DNA from 2 places in the Mesobacillus sp. AQ2 genome. Region 1 is predicted to be linked to the other one. Evidence: a T-box and tRNA genes for the amino acid it is inferred to sense, from the RefSeq annotation. Region 1 holds a T-box; the other holds one or more tRNA genes.

Region 1 (10,673 bases):
ACGTCTTCACGGTTGAACTCACCAGCAAGACGAAGACCGAATTTTTGCTCTCCAATCAGGAATGCATCAGCTCCAGCCTCTGCCAATGGGATAATATCATTTATACTAGTTGGCGTTACCAATAATTCAGGTTTCTTCATTCCGTTCACCTCTTCTTACTAACCGCTACGCCATCGCCAATCGGAAGTATGATCGTGTCATACTCCTCATTGGCTGCAAGCCAGCGGTTGAATTCGTCTATTTTTTTTACCAGGCTGCGGACTCTTCTGCTTTCTGCTTCCTGGTTATATACAAGCCCCTTAAAAAGGATGTTATCCGTGATGATCATTCCCCCGGGTTTCAAGTAACTCGAGTACAGTTCGAAAAATCGTTTGTACTGTCCTTTTGCCGCATCAATGAAAATAGCGTCAAATGGAGCATGGGCCGCGACTTCCACTTCAAGCTCAAGCGCATCCCCTTTGATTTGGGTGATTCGGTCCTGCATGCCCGATCTTTTAATATAATCGACGGCAAGCTCGTACCGGTCTTCATCACGCTCGAGTGTGATGATATTAGCCTGCGGCAGGGCAAATGCCATCCTCATTGCGGAATAGCCGATTGCAGTCCCGACTTCCAGGATTGTTTCCGGCTGCTGGATTCTTAGAAGCTGGAGCATTGTTTCTATGCCGGCCTGCTCCATAATGGGTACACCGTTAAGCAACGCATACTCTTCCATCTCGGATAGTATGCCATCTCTGGGCTGTATGAGAGAATCTATATAATTCTGCAGCTCTTCGTTCAGCAAGCTGCCTCACCTCTATTCAAAGGCTCTAAAGAAAGCCAGAGTAGGTTTTGACATGACTGTACAGGCATGAAAAAAATAGCGTTCACAGGTTAAAAGAGAAAACCAAACAGGTCCATTAGCTAAAAAGCTTAAACTCCTTCATCTGCAATGCACGCTATCGAATAAACACTGACGCCCAAATAGAGCATCCGCCAGACAGTAACATGACTATAAAAAAACACTTGAATTATTTTACCACAATAAGAAGGGAAATGCGAACCTTTCTGCATTTCCCTTTTATTGCTGTTATTTTTTATTGGTGATATGTTCATTCACTTTGCGATTATGCTCATCCAGAGTCTTCGAGAAGAGCACCTCACCTGTGGATGTCGCGATGAAATACATATCATCAGTGTCAGCTGGAGCCAGTGCGGCTTCAATTGACATGATCCCGGGATTGGCGATAGGTCCAGGTGGCAGCCCCTGGATTTTATAGGTATTATAAGGGTCATCGATTTCAAGATCCTTAAAATACACGCGTTCTTTATGTTCGCCGTGGGCATACAGGACAGTTGGGTCTGTCTGCAGCATCATTCCGTCTTCCAGGCGATTGTAGAAGACGCTGGCAATCTTATCGCGGTCTGCTTTCTCAGTTGCTTCCTCTTCGATTAGTGATGCCATCGTCATTAATTCATGCGTCGACATTTCCTGTTCTTCCATCTGTCCCCTGAATTCACCAAGCACTTCCTTCGTCTTTGTCAGCATGACAGTGACAATTTCCTCGATTGTTGGTTTTTCGGAGTAAAATGGGTAAGTAGCAGGGAATAGATAGCCTTCTAGCGGGTACTTCACATTCTCTTTCAGGATTTCATCAGTAAGGACATCCGGATATTTCTCCATCATTTTTTTGATGAATTCTTTATCGTTCAGCTGTTTGAAAACTTCTGCTTCATCCTGCTGTGTTTTTTCAGCAATGATCCCGGCAATTTGTTTCAGCTGTTTACCTTCAGGAATTGTGATCTTCATGACCACATCCTGCATGACTTTACCTGTTTTCAAGCTTGTGATGATTTCAGGCAGCGTCATTGACGGTTTCATTTTATAATCTCCGGCCATGAAGCCGGCTTCATTTTTGAACTTCACATAATATTTGAAGACTCGGGCATCCCTTATGACCCCTTTATCCTCAAGAATCTGCCCGATACCTGTAGTAGAAGAACCAATAGGAATCGTGACATCGATGGTTTTCTTGCTGTTTTCCTCGACAGGCTTCATGGCTTCTTTTATGTAATAATAGCCGCCGCCGCCGATCGCTCCGATGAGCAAGATGGCCACGATTGCAGTAATGAAAACAATCTTCCTCACAATTTTCGCTTCTTTCTGCTGCTCAATCAGCTTTTCAGTAATCAAATTTTTCTTATCTTTTTTCGGATCCTGTATATTCTTTTCGTCAGACATAAGTTCCCCCTCCAGATAACAAAACATACTTCCTGGATACTCTCTATTATCACATCTCGAACCATTATACTATATTTTCTATTTCTATTTGCAAATAATTACGAAAAAATACCTTGAACGACAAACAAACCAAAAATTCGACAATGATGTTAGATATGTTCTGACACCCATATGCAGTGCCTTTTATGGAAGGTGCTATTGTGGAAGGCAAATATTGATTACACATTTTAAGATTTAGCTTTGTTTGATTGTTAGAGTTCTTCTATCGGACACTTCTTCAGGATTCTTCTCCTTGTTTGTCCGATAGCGCCCTTCTATCAGACACTTATTCGGGATACAGCATCCTGTTTGTCCGTTAGAGCCTTCTATCGGACGCATACCTAAGAATCATGCCACTGATTGTCCATTTATATTTTTCCGGCAAAAAATAAAAGGACCAGGCTTCATTCGCCTGGTCCAGATTTGACAATCTTATTCTTCGTCTTGCTCGGCAAGGAATGTTTCGAGCATTTCTTCAATCATGTCCCACTCTTCATCTGTTTCGATTGGCATGAGCTCGCCATCTTCATTATCTTCTGTTGGTGTGAAAGCAGATGCGTGGATTTCGATTTCCTCATCATCGTTATCTTCTGCTCCGACTGGATAATAAAGTACATATGATTTTCCGAACTCTTCGGAATCAAATGTGAAAAGTACTTCGCATAATTGTTCGTTGCCGTTTTCGTCTACTACTGTAATGTTGTTTTCACCGTGATCCATTGTAGTCACCTCAATTTAATTTTGGCTGTTCAAATAGCCTTGTAAGATCATTACTGCGGCCATCTTATCGATGACCTTCTTTCTTTTTTTGCGGCTTACATCTGCCTCAAGCAAAACTCTCTCGGCAGCCACTGTCGTCAGACGCTCGTCCCATAAAATGGTTTGAACCCCAAACCGTTCTTCAAGCTCACGGGCATAGAACTGGCTTGCTTCGCCGCGCGGGCCAATCGTCCCGTTCATATTCTTCGGCAAACCTACGACTACTTTGCCGACTTCGTTCTCTTTTATTATTTTACCAATTTCATCGAAACCAAACACATTTTCTTCTTCGTTGATTTTCAATGTTTCAAGTCCCTGAGCTGTCCAGCCGAGTTCATCGCTCAGGGCTATGCCGACCGTTTTCGATCCGACATCCAGTCCCATGATCCGCAATTTATTTCCCCTCTCGATGGTTCCTTAAGTAGGATTTAACCAGTTCCTCGATAATTTCATCCCGCTCCAGCTTGCGGATGATGTTGCGGGCATCCCGATGGCGGGGAATATAGGCCGGGTCGCCAGAGAGCAAATATCCGACGATTTGGTTGATCGGGTTATATCCCTTTTCCTGCAGCGCTTCGTACACCTGCAGCAGGACTTCATTGGCATCATGCTCAAAAGGCTCTTCGGGAAAATTAAATCTCATCGTTTTATCAAAAGAGCTCATCGAATGCACCTCACTTTTAAGAAATGGCAGGTAAAATTTTCTTTCAAGATACCTTCATTCTACACTACTTTACTTTTATATCAAATTGATTTTACCCATTCTTCGGCAAATTGAAGCGCATTGTCGAGTTTTGATGGGTCTTTTCCGCCAGCCTGGGCCATATCCGGACGGCCTCCGCCGCCGCCGCCGCAAATGGCTGCTGCTTCCTTGATCAATTTTCCAGCCTGATAGCCTTGCTTGATCAAATCATCTGTAACAGCTGCAATCAGGTTGACCTTGCTGCCATCTGTCATGCCAAGCAGGATGACTGCAGAACCAAGTTTTTGCTTTAAGTCATCAGCCATATTTCGCAGGCTGTTCATATCAGAAGCCTGGACGCGTGCAGCAAGCAGTTGGACACCGTTAATTTCTTTGACCTGTGATGTTAGGCTCCCTGCTTCAATATTTCCCAATTTAGCAGCAAGGGATTCATTTTCGCGCTGCAGCTGCTTCATTTCTGTGAGCAGTGAATCGATCCTGTTCGCCACTTCCCTCGGAGAAGTCTTCAGCTTACCAGCAGCTTCCTTCAGTATGCCGATCTGGTCGTTAAGCACCTTGTAAGCCGCTTCGCCGGTTACAGCCTCTATCCTTCTTGTTCCAGCACCGATGCCGCCTTCGGATACAATCTTGAAAAGCCCGATGACAGATGTATTAGGAACATGGCATCCGCCGCAAAGCTCGAGGCTGTAGTCGCCAACTTTTACGACACGGACAATATCACCATATTTCTCGCCAAACAATGCCATCGCACCCATTGCCTTCGCTTCAGCAATTGGCTTGAAGCTCGTCTCCACCTGGATGCTTCTCCAGATTTTTTCGTTGACGATAGCTTCTACTTGCTCAAGTTCTTCAGCGGTTACCTGGCCGAAGTGAGAAAAGTCGAATCGGAGTCTGTCTGGCTCGACAAGTGACCCTGCCTGATTGACGTGCGTGCCCAGTACATCCTTCAACGCCTGATGCAGCAGGTGTGTTGCAGTATGGTTCTTGATGATTTTTGCACGGTTATCCTGATCGACTTTTGCAGTGACTTCAAGTCCTTTCGAAACAGTTCCTTCCACCACCACTGCATTGTGGAGGTTTTGACCATTCGGAGCTTTCTTGACGTCTTTCACTGACAGCTTGACGCCATTTGCTTCGACTGTACCTTTATCAGCTATCTGTCCGCCGCTTTCAGCGTAGAAAGGTGTGACATCAAGGATGAAATGGATTTCGTCGCCAGCATTCGCTTCCTCAACAAGCTCGCCTTCCTTAATCAATGCAACGATTTTGCTGTTCGTTTCAAAGTTATCATATCCGACGAACTCGCTGCTTTCTTTAATATCCCCCAGAACGCCTCCCTGAACCTGCATGGAACCAACATCCTGGCGTGCCGCACGAGCTCTTTCACGCTGGAGTTCCATTTCTCTTTCAAAGCCTTCGTGGTCGACCTTCAAACCTTCTTCTTCTGCATACTCTTCGGTCAGTTCAACTGGAAATCCATATGTGTCGTATAGTCTGAAGACATCCTCACCCTGGATTTTGCCGCTGCCTTTTTCCTTTTCCTTCTTAATCAATTCAGAGAGAATAGCGAGGCCTTCGTGCAGCGTTTCATGGAAGCGGTCTTCTTCATTTTTGATGACCTTCTGGATAAAGTCGGTCTTTTCTTTTACTTCCGGGTAGAAATCATGCATGATTTCGCCCACTACCGGCACCAATTCAAACATGAATGGCCGGTTGATGTTCAGCTTTTTTGCATAACGTACAGCACGGCGCAATAAACGGCGAAGTACATACCCGCGGCCTTCGTTGGAAGGAAGTGCACCGTCACCGACAGCGAAAGCTACAGTACGGATGTGGTCAGCAATAACTTTGAATGCTTCATCCTTCTCTTTGGACTGTCCGTATTTTTCACCGGAGATTTCCTCAGTTGCATTGATGATTGGCATGAACAAGTCTGTTTCAAAGTTTGTTGGAACATCCTGGACTACAGAAGCCATACGCTCCAGTCCCATACCAGTATCAATATTTTTCTTCGGAAGCGGCGTGTATGTGCCATCCGGATTATGGTTGAATTCAGAGAACACAAGGTTCCATACTTCGAGGTAACGGTCATTTTCACCGCCAGGATAAAGCTCCGGGTCTTCAGGGTCGTTGCCGTATTCAGGACCTCTGTCATAGAAGATTTCTGTGTTCGGACCGCTTGGGCCTTCACCGATGTCCCAGAAGTTACCCTCCAGACGGATGATCCGCTCTTCAGGAATGCCGATTTTATCTTTCCAGATGTTAAACGCCTCATCATCCTCAGGGTGAATCGTCACGGATAATTTTTCAGGATCAAATCCGATCCACTTCTCACTCGTTAGAAATTCCCATGCAAATTCAATTGCTTCTACCTTGAAGTAGTCACCGATCGAAAAGTTGCCGAGCATTTCAAAGAAGGTATGGTGGCGTGCTGTTTTGCCGACATTTTCGATGTCATTCGTACGAATCGATTTTTGCGCATTGGTGATACGCGGGTTTGCCGGAATAACACGGCCGTCAAAATACTTCTTCAATGTCGCTACACCGCTGTTGATCCAAAGCAAGGACGGATCATCGTGCGGAACAAGTGAAGCACTTGGCTCTATGGCATGGCCTTTTTCCTTAAAAAATTCAAGATACATTCTTCTGATTTCAGAACCTGTCAGTTTCTTCATGAAACAAACCTCCTAAATCCTTGTGAAATTTTAGCTTTCAGGGATTTTAGGCAACAAAAAAAGCCCTCATCCCTGGACAGGGACGAGAGCTTGCTCGCGGTACCACCCTGATTATGGACGCAAAAACGCACGCCCATCTCTCAATGACGCTTTAACGCAGCTGCTACGGCAGGTTTTGCCTGCACTCCGGAATAGCCTTCTGTTATCCTTCACCGGGGATTCTTTCAGCCTGGGCAATCCCTCTCTGGACGATGGTCTATAACATACTCGTTCCTTCTACATTTTTCGAATTATTAATCTATAGCCGAATTATATATAGCTGGATTGCGTTTGTCAAACGACTTGGCATAAATTTATGTCGGACGTGCTTTTTTTCTTTCAAGAATGATGTGGTCTTTTGCGTGGATCAGTGCCGCCCTCAAAACAACCAGTACGGGAACGGCCAAAATCAGCCCAAGGATGCCGCCTACTTCTTCTCCTGCCAGAAGCGCGAACATGATCATCAAAGGATGCATATGCAGGCTTTTTCCGACAATCAGCGGGGATAGGATGTTACCTTCCAGAAATTGCAGTGAAAAGACGATCACAAGTGACAGCAGTACCATTTTCATAGACATTGTTGCGGCGATGATGACAGCCGGTATTGCCCCAATGATCGGACCGAAATACGGGATCACATTCGTAATTCCGACAATGGCTCCAAGAAGGAGCGAATACTTAATACCCGCAAGCCAGAAAAACAACGAGGAGAGCACACCGATGATCAGACAGATGAGAAGCTGGCCGCGTATATAGCTGCCGAGCGACTTGTCGACTTCATGAAGAAATCTTGCGCCCGGCTGCCTCCATTGCCTGGGGGTTAAGTACCAGGCTGCCTTTTTCATTGCATCGAAGTCCTTAAGCATGTAAAAGGCAATGAACGGAATCACCGCAATCGTCAAAATGGAATTAATGATTCCCATCAAAACAGACATCGTTCCTTCAAGCACTCCATCAAGCCATTGCTCCATACTGTTGATTCCATCCTCGATCCTCTCATGTATCCCTGCTGGCCATGTCGAGGTCTGGTCAACCACATTGTTAACCATCTGTTTATATTGTTCGGCGAAATATGGGGCGTTCTCCGTCAAATCACGCAGCTGGCGGATTAAAGCAGGAATACCCTTATAAAAAGCAAAACCTGCGCCGCCAAAAAATAAAATATAAATGATCAAAATCGATACTCCCCGGTGCAAGCCCCTTTGGTGAAGGGATTCAACAATCGGGTGAAGCAGATATGTAATGAAAGCAGCTATCGAAAAAGGAATCAGCAATGATATTAATATTTGAAGCACAGGTACCCATAGAGATTGAAGCTTGATAAAAACAAAAAGTACAATAAACAAAAGGAGAAGAAATCCAAGCCGGTAGTACCATTTCATTTGGATATTCACCATGTTCGCCCTCCCTCCTGTTTATTCTTGAAAGAAAGGAAGCGGATTATACCTTTTATTGGTACCGAGGCGGGATTTTTTTAAATAAAAAGGACCGATAATTTACTTTTTATAGCGAGTTTTTGCTTTTTATAGCGACTTTTTAGTTTTTATAGCGACTTTTTACTATTTATAGCGACTTTCGCCATAATATAGCGAACTGAAAATTCCGGAGGTTTTTTTCCATTTCCCCAACTAGAAAATCCCCTGCATAAAAAACTACAGGGGATTGGTTCCTTTTTTAAAGAAATGCTTTTGTCATTTTTCTGCCTAGCTTCTTCATTTTCCTGCCAGACACCATATTGTTGTTGGAAGCATAGTTATAGGCTGCCATACCTGCGCCAAATGCGATCACGGAGGTTAACATTTTGTTCATGTGTTTCACCTCTTCGGTTTATTTTACATGCCGTATTGACGTTGATCTTCGTCGAATAAGTCATCAAGGGAGCTGAGGGTTCCATCCTCTTCGACTTGATGGGTATGGATCAGACCTTTATTCAAAGACAGCTCTATGAAGCAATTCCAGCAATAATATTGGTTGATGCCAATTTTGCCAATATCCTTGCTTCTGCAATTGGGACAACTTAACATAAGGACACCTCATCTCGGTTTAACTGTCACGATGATGGCATCCTTTCCGATTGCAGGCGGACCGGTTGTCTTGACGACACGCTTTCCATTCATAATATCCGAAAAAAAGCCATCCGTTAGTTCGTACCCTACAATCGTGCCCAATTCTTCCATGAAATATACGTCTTCCAACAAACCTAGCTGTTCTCCATCCCTTGATAACAGGATCTTGCCAGCAAGTCCATCATTATGCTCGAACGTATATTCAGGCTCTGCCTCCAAATGCTCCAACGCTGCTTTGTCTTTTACCATTACACCATCCCAGCCAAAGGATTCAACCTGACCTATCTTGACCTGAAACGTTTTCTTGATGAATGCACCCTTTTTTACAAGTAAGCCTACAACGCTTCCATTGCTTGAAATGCTCACATCACAAACTTCGCCCAGTTTTTGACCACTCGCCAATTCATATACAGGCAATCCCTTTAAAAGTGAAAATGTCCGCAAAAGTGTGTCCCGCCTTTCCGAACACTCTTAGTTTCCTCCGTCTCGGGCAAATCATGATGTGTAAGGTTTTCCAAAGCGTTTCACTGTCTGTAAAAATAAAAAAGAATCCACATAGCTGCGGATTCTTATGCATTATTCTCTTCCATAAAATCATAAGGAGACACGTTCTCCATTCCGATCATCGGGTCCGCGCTCTTCATCATTTCCAGATAGTCAACCTGCTTACTGTCCTCTTGTGTAGCCGGTAAAGTTACCTTCTCTGTCTGCTTACCGCTCAAATCAGGAAGCATCTCGACTAGCTTTTCAACAAGCGTTGTATTCCGCTCTGTATCTTCTCCGCGTTCGATGCCCATTTTCAAGGCATCTTCTTCGCCAACGAGAATCAGAAATTGCTTGCTTCTTGTGATGGCCGTATAGATTAAATTCCTTCGCAGCATCCTGTAATAACTTTTCACAACCGGAAGTACGACAATCGGAAATTCACTCCCCTGTGATTTATGCACCGAACAGCAGTAAGCATGGGTAATTTGTGAAAGATCTGGACGATTATAAGTTACTTCGATCCCGTCAAAGGAAACAATCAACTGATCTTGTTTTTCTGTGTTTTCCTTTGCGTAAAAAATCGCGACGACCTCACCCATATCCCCGTTGAACACATTTGCTTCCGGCTGGTTGACCAGCTGGAGGACCTTATCGCCGATCCGGTATTTCACATCGCCGAAGGCCAGCTCTTTCCTTGTGCCGTCTGCATTCGGATTGAATAAATTCTGCAAAAGCTCGTTTAGCCGGTCAATCCCTGCAGGTCCCCGGTACATAGGAGCCAGAACCTGGATATTTCTTGGCGAATAGCCTTTTTTCTTGGCATTTGCGACAACTTTTTCGACTACTTGGGGAATCTGGTTTGTCGAACATCTTATAAAAGAGCGGTCAGCCTGTTGGGCAGAAATGTCCTCAGGCAGATACCCTTTTTTGATTTGGTGGGCAAGTTCAATGATTGATGAACCTTCTGCCTGCCTGTAAATATCGGTCAGCCTCACTGTAGGAATCCTGCCGGAATCAAGCAGGTCCTTCAATACCTGCCCTGGACCAACGGAAGGAAGCTGGTCTTCATCGCCCACAATGATAACCTGAATATTATCAGGCAGTGATTTGAACAATTGATGGGCCAGCCAGATATCGACCATTGAGGTCTCATCAATAATCAGGATTTTCCCTTCAAGCGGCTGATCCTCATTATGTTCAAAGCCTTCAGCGCCATTCCAGCGAAGCAGCCTGTGGATGGTTACGGCAGGCAGACCCGTGGACTCGGTCATTCGTTTTGCGGCCCTGCCGGTAGGAGCTGCAAGCAAAAACGGATACGGCTCCTCCTTTTTATAATCTTTTGGCTCTAAGGAACAGCCATGGAGTTCTCCGTATAATTCCACGATTCCTTTTATTACGGTCGTTTTCCCTGTACCAGGACCGCCTGTCAGGATCATCATTGGCGACATCAGTGCTGTCTGGATGGCTTCTTTTTGACTCGGAGCATATTGGACATTGAGACGCTCTTCAAGATTCCCGAGCGCAAGGAGGAATTCGGATTCAGGAAATTGATTTTCATACTCCGTCTGCTCAAGGATTCTTTTGATATTCGCCACAAGTCCCTTTTCAGAATAAAAGAGCGATGGCAAATAGATTCTCTGCTCTTCGGCAATCAGCTTTCCTTCTTCACCAAGCTTGATGATTTC
Region 2 (10,673 bases), 1.6 Mb from region 1:
TCAATTGGGACATTGGATATGGTCTTCTCGGAAGCCTTCGTGACGTTAACGTTCACTTTTACCAATTCTGGTGAAACCGCGACGATACCTTCCCCAATAATGACCGGCAGAGTAAGTTCCGTATCCTCTTCGATTTTGCTGACATCCACTTCCACTCTGACCCTATCAACCTTCTCAAGTACATCCGGGTCAGCGAGGATTTCAGCTTCCTTCGTGTCCAAAGTGATTGAATCAATGGTCACGCCACTTGGAGGATTGCCTTTTCGGACAATATCAATCGGTACCTTTTTGCTGGAGCTCTTTACCGGGATAGTCACTTCAACCACACCAGGCTCCACATTGACATCCAATTTATTCATGTCTCTATCCAGGGCAAGGACACTTGCTTCCCGCGTGATTGTATCCGATATTTTTCCGGAAGAATTCACTGTTGCTTTTACATAGGTGATTCTGTCGACAATATCCTTGGCACCGGTAATTTGAACTTTATTCGGTTTTACAGTTGGCTTCTCGGCAATATAGCCCTCTTCGACTATATTTCCGCTGAATTCAGCTTCGACGCTGAATTCCTTCGTCACCTTCTCCTGGATGGACACATTGGCATAACCAGGATCGATGGTGACCGTCAGCCTTTCGGATACATCTTTGATTGTGATGGGAACACGCTGGTTTCCCATTTCAGCATCCGTCAAATCGACGAACACTTCAAAATTCCTTAGTGTTTTTGCCTGCTGAACCAGGTTTTTCGGTCCCTGGAGCGTAACAGTAACCGTCTCGGGAACACCTGATACGACTAATGTATCGGTATCATAAACCCTTTTTACCGGTACGTCTTCAACCGTTGCCACCTTTTCATCAGATGGGACGTTCACATCCCCGGGCTTATTCGGGTCGTTTTTAGGAACAGATCCAAATAGCAGCACGGCAAGAACAAGGGCAACTACTTTTATGAACCAAGGATTATCCATCCATCTATCCATTTTTCTTCCCCCTCCAATTCCAGCGGGTAGAAGCTGCCTGCTTGATTCTTGATGGTGAAATCAACTCGGCAGTGAGCAGTTCCCTTAACGTTTCCCCGCTCAAGTCCCTGTATAGTTCGCCATTCCGTGTGACCGAAACACTACCTGTTTCCTCGGAAACGACGATCGTGATACTGTCGGTTACTTCACTGATTCCGAGCGCGGCCCTGTGCCTTGTGCCCAGCTCCTTCGAAATGAATGGACTCTCTGACAAAGGCAAATAACAAGCTGCTGCCGCAACGATATTTTTCTGTATGACAACGGCTCCATCATGAAGCGGTGTATTCGGAATAAAAAGGTTAATCAACAGTTCAGAGGATATTCTCGATTGCAGCTGGATGCCTGTTTCTATGTAATCACTCATTCCTGTTTCTCTTTCAATTGAAATCAATGCCCCGATCCGGCGCTTCGCCATATAATCGGTCGACTTGATAATGGCCTCCACCATCTTTTCTTCGTCTTCCTCTTCCTGCAGTCCAGATCTGGCGAAAAGCCTTCCTCTGCCAAGCTGCTCGAGTGCCCGCCGCAATTCGGGCTGGAAAATGATGATAATGGCCAGGAATCCCCAGGTCAATACTTGTTCCATCATCCAGCTGAGCGTATTTAACCCGAAGTAATCACTGACAAACTTTACGATCAGGATGACAAAGATCCCTTTCAAAAGCTGGACAGCCTTCGTCCCTCGAATAATCGCGATCAACTTATAGATGACGAACCAAACCAGGAGAATGTCAACAATATTAGCTAGATATTCCAAAAAATCGAAATCCGCAAACGACATTGCACTTCCTCCAGTAGTTTAGTAAGGCTCTTTTGCGAAGTTATTCCTCTAGCCTCCAAATGAACCCATTTGTAATAGGCTCTTTTCGTACATGATGTTGCTTTCACACACAAAGCCGGCTTCTGGGCTTTTATTATTATTTCCGCTATCCGTTTCATGAGCATCCTTCAAAAGAGTCACGAAACATGTTAATTATATGTGTTCGAGAAGCAACATTAAATGCGAAAACAGCGTTGTAAAAAGCGGATGATGACCAATGCACTTCTGCCTGTATTCTAAGATAACTTTATCATTATACCATAAGGTCAGCTTAAACGAATAATGATGTCATCTAAAGCTTCGTAGACCAATGGAGTAAAAAGATACATCCTTAAAAAAAAAGCCATTCCTATTGGAATGACCGTTCCTTCTCGTCATTTTCAAATAGATCTGCCGTGTTTTTCACGGTATTTTTAATATGATACCAAATCCATTCGAATATTTCATTGACTTCGGTTACTTCCCCTGTAACATTACCGGCTGAAGCCATGTACCTTTCCCCGTTGATGACGGTCAAGTTCCCTTGTACTTCGCCTTCGACCTTCACCTTGCCATTCCTGACCACGACATCCCCCTTGACTACTTCCCCTTCAGGTACAATGACGGTATCATTTTCAACGATCAGATTAGGCTGTTTCGAAACAGAAAACTGATGGTCCTCGTTCCAGGTCGAAAGAATGCTTGCAGTCATCAATGCAAGGAAAAGCGATGCAGCTGTCAAAAGCGGATGACTCCTGAACCAGCGTTGGACTTCAGTCTTTTTCTTCTCCTTTGGCAAGCCGGCCATGACCTTTGATGTAAAGTCATCCGGCGCCTGGATATGGGAAGTACTCTGGACAAGAGCGATTGCCTTGTTCAATTCCCTGAAGTAACCCTGGCAATCAGAACAGCTCTGCAAATGCTCTCTTAAAATCTTTTCGTGTTCTTCAGTTATTTCATCATCTAAATACTCGTGCATATATTCAAAAACCTGTTCGGGACATTTCAAATTCTTTCACCTCACCTTATACGTGTCGCAACTGCTGCCTTAACGCCTCTCTGCCTCGATGGATCCTCGTCTTCACCGTTCCAAGCGGCAAATCCAGGATTTCACTGATTTCATTCAGGCTAAGCTCCTCAATATACTTTAATACGATGACCGATCTGTATTTATCGGGTAGTTTTGAAATTTCTTTTTGAATTGTGTCTTGCAATTCGATACTTTCTACCTCATCCTCTGGCAAAGGAGTTTCAGATGGAACCTGTGAGTACATGGTCAAGCCTTCCGTTCCCGGCACCTCTGCATCAAGAAAATAATCTGGTTTCTTTTTACGAATCCGGTCAATGCAAAGATTGGTAGCAATCCTGTATAACCATGTTGAAAACTTCAGGTTTTGATTGAAGCTGTTAATATTGATATATGCGCGGATGAAAGCCTCCTGTGCAATATCCTCTGCCTCATGCCGATTCCCGAGCATACGGTAGCAAAGCTGGAATACCTTGTCCTTGTATACCTCAACAATCTCTCCATAGGCATTCTGGTCTCCCTTGATTACCTGTTTTATTCTGTGCTTTACGATCGTTTCCATTATTTTACCTCCGCGCTTCCTGCGGCTAATCGATATACGAATCGATTCCGTAAAAGGTTTCGTTTTTTTTATAAAAACTTTATTTATATATGTAATTATGTCTATTCCGTTTAAACAGACTCTTTTCGGCAAAAAAAGCTAAAAAACTCGATACATTAATATTAACAAATTTTTACCAGTTTGGTTTAAAAAGTTTTGGTCCGGGGTATAAAGGGACTATATTTAATGAAAGCGAGGAACAAAGATCAATGTGTGCAGAAACGCTGTTGAAGGATATAGAAAATTGCCGTAAAGAAATGGTTGAACTAGCTGCAAGAACCTCGCTGTCAAACCAACGGGTAGTAGACATGAGCATGAAGCTCGACCATTTACTAAATAAATATTATCACTTATCCTCAAAAAAGCCAGTTCTATATTAATGATAAAGAGCAGCAGCCGTAACAGGGCCGCTGCTCATATTTTTTTGTTTAACCATCTCATTCTATTCTTTTTTCGAAGCTTTGATTACAAAAGTTTCTCGCCAAATAAAGAACCCATCAGCGCAACCGCCGCGACTGCCGTCTTGTTCTTTTCATCCAGGATTGGATTCACTTCAACGAATTCCGCAGAAGTAATGATTTTCGCTTCAGCCAGCATTTCCATTGCCAGGTGGCTTTCACGATAGCTGATGCCTCCTGTAACCGGAGTACCAACACCAGGAGCATCCGTTGGGTCGAGTCCATCCAGATCAAGTGAAAGATGGACACCATCGGTCTTATCTTTAAGATAATTGACCGTCTCCTCAATGACAGCAGCCATCCCTAGGCGGTCAATTTCGTGCATGGTGAACACCTTGATACCCATTTCCTTTATCAAGTCTTTCTCCCCATCATCCAGTGCACGCGCACCAATAATGACAATATTCTCCGGCTTCACCTTAGGAGCATACCCGCCAATCTGCGTCAGCATCTCATGACCCAAACCAAGACTCGCAGCCAGCGGCATACCATGAATATTTCCAGACGGCGAAGTCTCCGCCGTATTCAAGTCTCCATGGGCGTCATACCAAATCACACCAAGATTCTTATAATGCTTGGACACACCAGCCAACGTCCCAATCGCAATGCTATGGTCCCCGCCCAAAACAAGCGGAAAAGACTTCGATTCTATAATGTTATCTACTTCATCTGCAAGCAGGCGATTCTTCTCCGCCACCAACTCAAGGTTTCGAAGATTGCTATTAGGGTCAATCTTCACCTCAGGCCTGCCAACTGCAATATCGCCCAAATCTTCTATCTCATCAAAAAGCACACTTAATCTCTCATTGATACCTGCATAACGGATCGCACTCGGGCCCATGTCAACTCCCCTTCTCATCTGACCCAAATCCATCGGCATCCCGATAATCGAAAGTTTCTTCATTCTTGACTCCCCCTTGCTTTCTCTCATCTCTCCCTCTATTTTAAACGCTTTCATTAGGATGACTCAACCGGACAATTTCATGAATATATATACGGTTTGGAATAGAATGAATTTACGAAATGATTTTGTTGAGGCTGTGAGACAGGAGGGTTTTTTGACAGTTTTGGGTGATTCTTTTGCAAACCTGTCAAAATCCAAGTGGTTTCTTGACAGATTTGGCTCCTTCTCCTGCAAACCTGTCAAAATAACGGAGGGTTCTTGACAGCTTTGGCTCCTTCCACCGCAAACCTGTCAAAATCCACGTGGTTTCTTGACAGCTTTGGTTCCTTCTACCCCAAACCTGTCAAAATAACGGCGGATTCTTGACAGCTTTGGCTCCTTCCACCGCAAACCTGTCAAAATAACCGCGGATTCTTGACAGCTTTGGCTCCTTCCACCGCAAACCTGTCAAAATAACCGCGGATTCTTGACAGCTTTGGTTCCTTCTACCCCAAACCTGTCAAAATAACGGAGGGTTCTTGACAGCTTTGGTTCCTTCTACCCCAAACCTGTCAAAATAACGGCGGATTCTTGACAGCTTTGGCTCCTTCCACCGCAAACCTGTCAAAATCCACGTGGTTTCTTGACAGCTTTGGCGCCTTCTACCGCGAACCTGTCAAAATATCCGCGATTTCTTGACAGCTTTGGATTCTTTTCCTGTGAACCTGTCCGAACTGGAGACCACTTCCGACAGCTTCTGAAATATCCGTTAAATCTGTCCAAAACCCCATGGTTACTTTTGACTGACTCATCCTCTCTTTATTCAAAATTGTCTAATCACGACGTATTCCTTACAGCTATTACAAGTAGTGTAAGATAACAATTCACAATATAAGTAGCGTGAAATAAAAAAAGCCATAAACCCGACTGGATTTATGACTGAAATGGTATTTATGTAGTATGATGGTGGAGCCTAGCGGGATCGAACCGCTGACCTCCTGCGTGCAAGGCAGGCGCTCTCCCAGCTGAGCTAAGGCCCCATTTGGAGCGGAAGACGGGATTCGAACCCGCGACCCCAACCTTGGCAAGATTGTATTCTACCACTGAACTACTTCCGCATGATTTTATTATATAGGTAAGACCCCTAAAAATAAAGGAAAATTATTCTTAGGGGCCTTGACATGAGTGAGCCATGAAGGACTCGAACCTTCGACCCTCTGATTAAAAGTCAGATGCTCTACCGACTGAGCTAATGGCTCTCAATATTGTAGATCAACAAGTTGTTATCACTCGGTTAAGCATGTTATCGCATCTGCGATGCTCGAAAGTCCTTACGGCCTTTCTCGCAAGTTGCCGCAGAAGCAACTCCAGGGAGTGAGCAACTTGCTCTACCGACTGAGCTAATGGCTCATAGGATATAATCTACCCTATTCATTGTCTCTTAAGCATCCTGAGTGCAAAAAAGAAAATAAAAATGGCTGGGCTAGCTGGATTCGAACCAACGCATGACGGAGTCAAAGTCCGTTGCCTTACCGCTTGGCTATAGCCCAATGAAAAAATAAAAAGGACATTAGTAGCTTGTCCAATTTTAATATGTATTAAAATGGTGGAGGGGGACGGATTCGAACCGCCGAACCCTGAGGGAGCGGATTTACAGTCCGCCGCGTTTAGCCACTTCGCTACCCCTCCACAAGCCAAAAAAAAATGGTGCCGGCAAGAGGACTTGAACCCCCAACCTACTGATTACAAGTCAGTTGCTCTACCAATTGAGCTACACCGGCATTAGGAATATTTCACAGTGTGAAAGTGAATGGTGGAGGATGACGGGATCGAACCGCCGACCCTCTGCTTGTAAGGCAGATGCTCTCCCAGCTGAGCTAATCCTCCATTTTATGATGCTTTTTAAAGTAGATGGTGACCCCTACGGGATTCGAACCCGTGTTACCGCCGTGAAAGGGCGGTGTCTTAACCGCTTGACCAAGGGGCCATATTATAGTATTTTGAGAGCTTCCAAGCGGGCTCGAACCGCTGACCTCTTCCTTACCATGGAAGTGCTCTACCTGCTGAGCTATGGAAGCATGTATTGCTGCCAGCTCAAATGACTTTCGTCATTTAGAGATAATGGCTCCGCAGGTAGGATTCGAACCTACGACCGCTCGGTTAACAGCCGAGTGCTCTACCACTGAGCTACTGCGGAATAGTGGTAATTTAACATAACTCTTGCAGATGATTCGAATGCCTCATCTTAGGAATTTGTCCAAGATGAAAATGCATTTTTGCCCGGCGGCGTCCTACTCTCACAGGGGGAAACCCCCAACTACCATCGGCGCTGAGAAGCTTAACTTCCGTGTTCGGTATGGGAACGGGTGTGACCTTCTCGCCATCGCCACCAGACATTTTTAAAGAACAATATTTATTATACTGTCTTTTATGCATTTTTCAAGAGAATTTTTATGAAATCTTTATTCCCTCAAAACTAGATAATGTGTAAGAAGAATTCAAGAGAAACGAATGATCAATTTGGTTAAGTCCTCGAACGATTAGTATCAGTCAGCTCCACACGTCACCGCGCTTCCACCTCTGACCTATCAACCTGATCATCTTTCAGGGTTCTTACTAGCTTGCGCTATGGGAAATCTCATCTTGAGGGGGGCTTCATGCTTAGATGCTTTCAGCACTTATCCCGTCCGCACATAGCTACCCAGCGATGCCTTTGGCAAGACAACTGGTACACCAGCGGTGCGTCCATCCCGGTCCTCTCGTACTAAGGACAGCTCCTCTCAAATTTCCTGCGCCCACGACGGATAGGGACCGAACTGTCTCACGACGTTCTGAACCCAGCTCGCGTACCGCTTTAATGGGCGAACAGCCCAACCCTTGGGACCGACTACAGCCCCAGGATGCGATGAGCCGACATCGAGGTGCCAAACCTCCCCGTCGATGTGGACTCTTGGGGGAGATAAGCCTGTTATCCCCGGGGTAGCTTTTATCCGTTGAGCGATGGCCCTTCCATGCGGAACCACCGGATCACTAAGCCCGACTTTCGTCCCTGCTCGACTTGTAGGTCTCGCAGTCAAGCTCCCTTGTGCCTTTACACTCTGCGAATGATTTCCAACCATTCTGAGGGAACCTTTGGGCGCCTCCGTTACTCTTTAGGAGGCGACCGCCCCAGTCAAACTGCCCACCTGACACTGTCTCCCGCCCCGATCAGGGGCGCGGGTTAGAATTTCAATACAGCCAGGGTAGTATCCCACCGACGCCTCCACCGAAGCTGGCGCTCCGGTTTCTCAGGCTCCTACCTATCCTGTACAAGCTGTACCAAAATTCAATATCAGGCTACAGTAAAGCTCCACGGGGTCTTTCCGTCCTGTCGCGGGTAACCTGCATCTTCACAGGTACTATAATTTCACCGAGTCTCTCGTTGAGACAGTGCCCAGATCGTTACGCCTTTCGTGCGGGTCGGAACTTACCCGACAAGGAATTTCGCTACCTTAGGACCGTTATAGTTACGGCCGCCGTTTACTGGGGCTTCGATTCAGAGCTTCGCGTGAGCTAACCCCTCCTCTTAACCTTCCAGCACCGGGCAGGCGTCAGCCCCTATACTTCGCCTTGCGGCTTCGCAGAGACCTGTGTTTTTGCTAAACAGTCGCCTGGGCCTATTCACTGCGGCTCATCCGGGCTATTCACCCAAATGAGCACCCCTTCTCCCGAAGTTACGGGGTCATTTTGCCGAGTTCCTTAACGAGAGTTCTCTCGCTCACCTTAGGATTCTCTCCTCGCCTACCTGTGTCGGTTTGCGGTACGGGCACCATTTATCTCGCTAGAGGCTTTTCTTGGCAGTGTGGAATCAGGAACTTCGGTACTATATTTCCCTCGCTGTCACAGCTCAGCCTTCACGCAAGCGGGATTTGCCTCACTTGCAGCCTAACTGCTTAGACGCGCATATCCAACAGCGCGCTTACCCTATCCTCCTGCGTCCCCCCGTCGCTCAAACGATAAAGAGGTGGTACAGGAATATCAACCTGTTGTCCATCGCCTACGCCTTTCGGCCTCGGCTTAGGTCCCGACTAACCCTGAGAGGACGAGCCTTCCTCAGGAAACCTTAGGCATTCGGTGGATGGGATTCTCACCCATCTTTCGCTACTCATACCGGCATTCTCACTTCTAAGCGCTCCACCAGTCCTTACGGTCTGACTTCAACGCCCTTAGAACGCTCTCCTACCACTGACATCTAAGATGTCAATCCACAGCTTCGGTGATACGTTTAGCCCCGGTACATTTTCGGCGCAGAGTCACTCGACCAGTGAGCTATTACGCACTCTTTAAATGGTGGCTGCTTCTAAGCCAACATCCTGGTTGTCTAAGCAACTCCACATCCTTTTCCACTTAACGTATACTTTGGGACCTTAGCTGGTGGTCTGGGCTGTTTCCCTTTTGACTACGGATCTTATCACTCGCAGTCTGACTCCCACGGATAAGTCTTTGGCATTCGGAGTTTGTCTGAATTCGGTAACCCGATGAGGGCCCCTAGTCCAAACAGTGCTCTACCTCCAAGACTCTTACAACGTGAGGCTAGCCCTAAAGCTATTTCGGAGAGAACCAGCTATCTCCAAGTTCGATTGGAATTTCTCCGCTACCCACACCTCATCCCCGCACTTTTCAACGTGCGTGGGTTCGGGCCTCCAGTTGGTGTTACCCAACCTTCACCCTGGACATGGGTAGATCACCTGGTTTCGGGTCTACGACCACATACTCATTCGCCCTATTCAGACTCGCTTTCGCTGCGGCTCCGTCTTCTCAACTTAACCTTGCATGTAATCGTAACTCGCCGGTTCATTCTACAAAAGGCACGCCATCACCCATGAACGGGCTCTGACTACTTGTAGGCACACGGTTTCAGGATCTCTTTCACTCCCCTTCCGGGGTGCTTTTCACCTTTCCCTCACGGTACTGGTTCACTATCGGTCACTAGGGAGTATTTAGCCTTGGGAGATGGTCCTCCCAGCTTCCGACGGGATTTCTCGTGTCCCGCCGTACTCAGGATCCACTCAGGAGGGAACGAAGTTTCAACTACAGGGTTTTTACCTTCTCTGACGGGCCTTTCCAGACCACTTCATCTACCCCGTTCCTTTGTAACTCCATGTAGAGTGTCCTACAACCCCAAGAGGCAAGCCTCTTGGTTTGGGCTATGTCCCGTTTCGCTCGCCGCTACTCAGGGAATCGCGTTTGCTTTCTCTTCCTCCGGGTACTTAGATGTTTCAGTTCCCCGGGTCTGCCTTCAATACCCTATGTATTCAGGTAAAGATACTGTTCCATTACGAACAGTGGGTTTCCCCATTCGGAAATCTCCGGATCAAAGCTTACTTACAGCTCCCCGAAGCATATCGGTGTTAGTCCCGTCCTTCATCGGCTCCTAGTGCCAAGGCATCCACCGTGCGCCCTTTCTAACTTAACCTAAAAGGTCATTTCTCTAATTGAATAGAGAGAAAACTAAAATGGCGATCACTCGGTTTTCTTCTTGGTTCTTCTTACTTACGATTATCTAGTTTTCAAGGAACAAAAAAGCTTTGAGAGAATTGCTCCCTCAAAACTAAACAAACAAGCGTACAACTATGTGGATTACATCCACAGTACGAATCGAAAGATTCGCATTCCGATTGCCCTTAGGCAATATCCTTAGAAAGGAGGTGATCCAGCCGCACCTTCCGATACGGCTACCTTGTTACGACTTCACCCCAATCATCTGTCCCACCTTAGGCGGCTGGCTCCAAAAGGTTACCCCACCGACTTCGGGTGTTACAAACTCTCGTGGTGTGACGGGCGGTGTGTACAAGGCCCGGGAACGTATTCACCGCGGCATGCTGATCCGCGATTACTAGCGATTCC

Evidence for each region. The T-box of region 1 lies ahead of alaS (alanine--tRNA ligase). A T-box ahead of a tRNA ligase gene usually reads a tRNA of that ligase, here a tRNA-Ala.
Region 2: it encodes a tRNA-Ala, which carries the amino acid that the T-box ahead of alaS (alanine--tRNA ligase) is inferred to sense. The anticodon was not compared.

The regions. Positions count from the first base shown of each region.
Region 1 is NZ_CP126080.1:3,408,473-3,419,145, forward strand. Features, by position in the region: gene QNH36_RS17280 (peptidase U32 family protein) at 1-140, opposite strand, end outside; gene QNH36_RS17285 (O-methyltransferase) at 146-784, opposite strand; gene mltG (endolytic transglycosylase MltG) at 1,070-2,221, opposite strand; gene QNH36_RS17295 (DUF1292 domain-containing protein) at 2,693-2,980, opposite strand; gene ruvX (Holliday junction resolvase RuvX) at 2,996-3,412, opposite strand; gene QNH36_RS17305 (IreB family regulatory phosphoprotein) at 3,414-3,683, opposite strand; gene alaS (alanine--tRNA ligase) at 3,764-6,397, opposite strand; T-box leader at 6,473-6,685, opposite strand; gene QNH36_RS17315 (AI-2E family transporter) at 6,751-7,830, opposite strand; gene QNH36_RS17320 (YrzQ family protein) at 8,111-8,245, opposite strand; gene QNH36_RS17325 (hypothetical protein) at 8,269-8,460, opposite strand; gene QNH36_RS17330 (PRC-barrel domain-containing protein) at 8,470-8,946, opposite strand; gene recD2 (SF1B family DNA helicase RecD2) at 9,072-10,673, opposite strand, start outside.
Region 2 is NZ_CP126080.1:173,779-184,451, reverse strand. Features, by position in the region: gene QNH36_RS01035 (CdaR family protein) at 1-980, opposite strand, end outside; gene cdaA (diadenylate cyclase CdaA) at 973-1,800, opposite strand; gene QNH36_RS01025 (anti-sigma factor family protein) at 2,189-2,827, opposite strand; gene sigW (RNA polymerase sigma factor SigW) at 2,844-3,407, opposite strand; gene QNH36_RS01015 (aspartyl-phosphate phosphatase Spo0E family protein) at 3,656-3,826, shown strand; gene rocF (arginase) at 3,912-4,808, opposite strand; tRNA gene QNH36_RS01005 (tRNA-Ala) at 5,752-5,827, opposite strand; tRNA gene QNH36_RS01000 (tRNA-Gly) at 5,831-5,905, opposite strand; tRNA gene QNH36_RS00995 (tRNA-Lys) at 5,974-6,046, opposite strand; tRNA gene QNH36_RS00990 (tRNA-Gln) at 6,263-6,337, opposite strand; tRNA gene QNH36_RS00985 (tRNA-Tyr) at 6,392-6,476, opposite strand; tRNA gene QNH36_RS00980 (tRNA-Thr) at 6,493-6,568, opposite strand; tRNA gene QNH36_RS00975 (tRNA-Val) at 6,599-6,674, opposite strand; tRNA gene QNH36_RS00970 (tRNA-Glu) at 6,700-6,774, opposite strand; tRNA gene QNH36_RS00965 (tRNA-Thr) at 6,793-6,865, opposite strand; tRNA gene QNH36_RS00960 (tRNA-Asn) at 6,910-6,984, opposite strand; rRNA gene rrf (5S ribosomal RNA) at 7,066-7,181, opposite strand; rRNA gene QNH36_RS00950 (23S ribosomal RNA) at 7,308-10,242, opposite strand; rRNA gene QNH36_RS00945 (16S ribosomal RNA) at 10,468-10,673, opposite strand, start outside.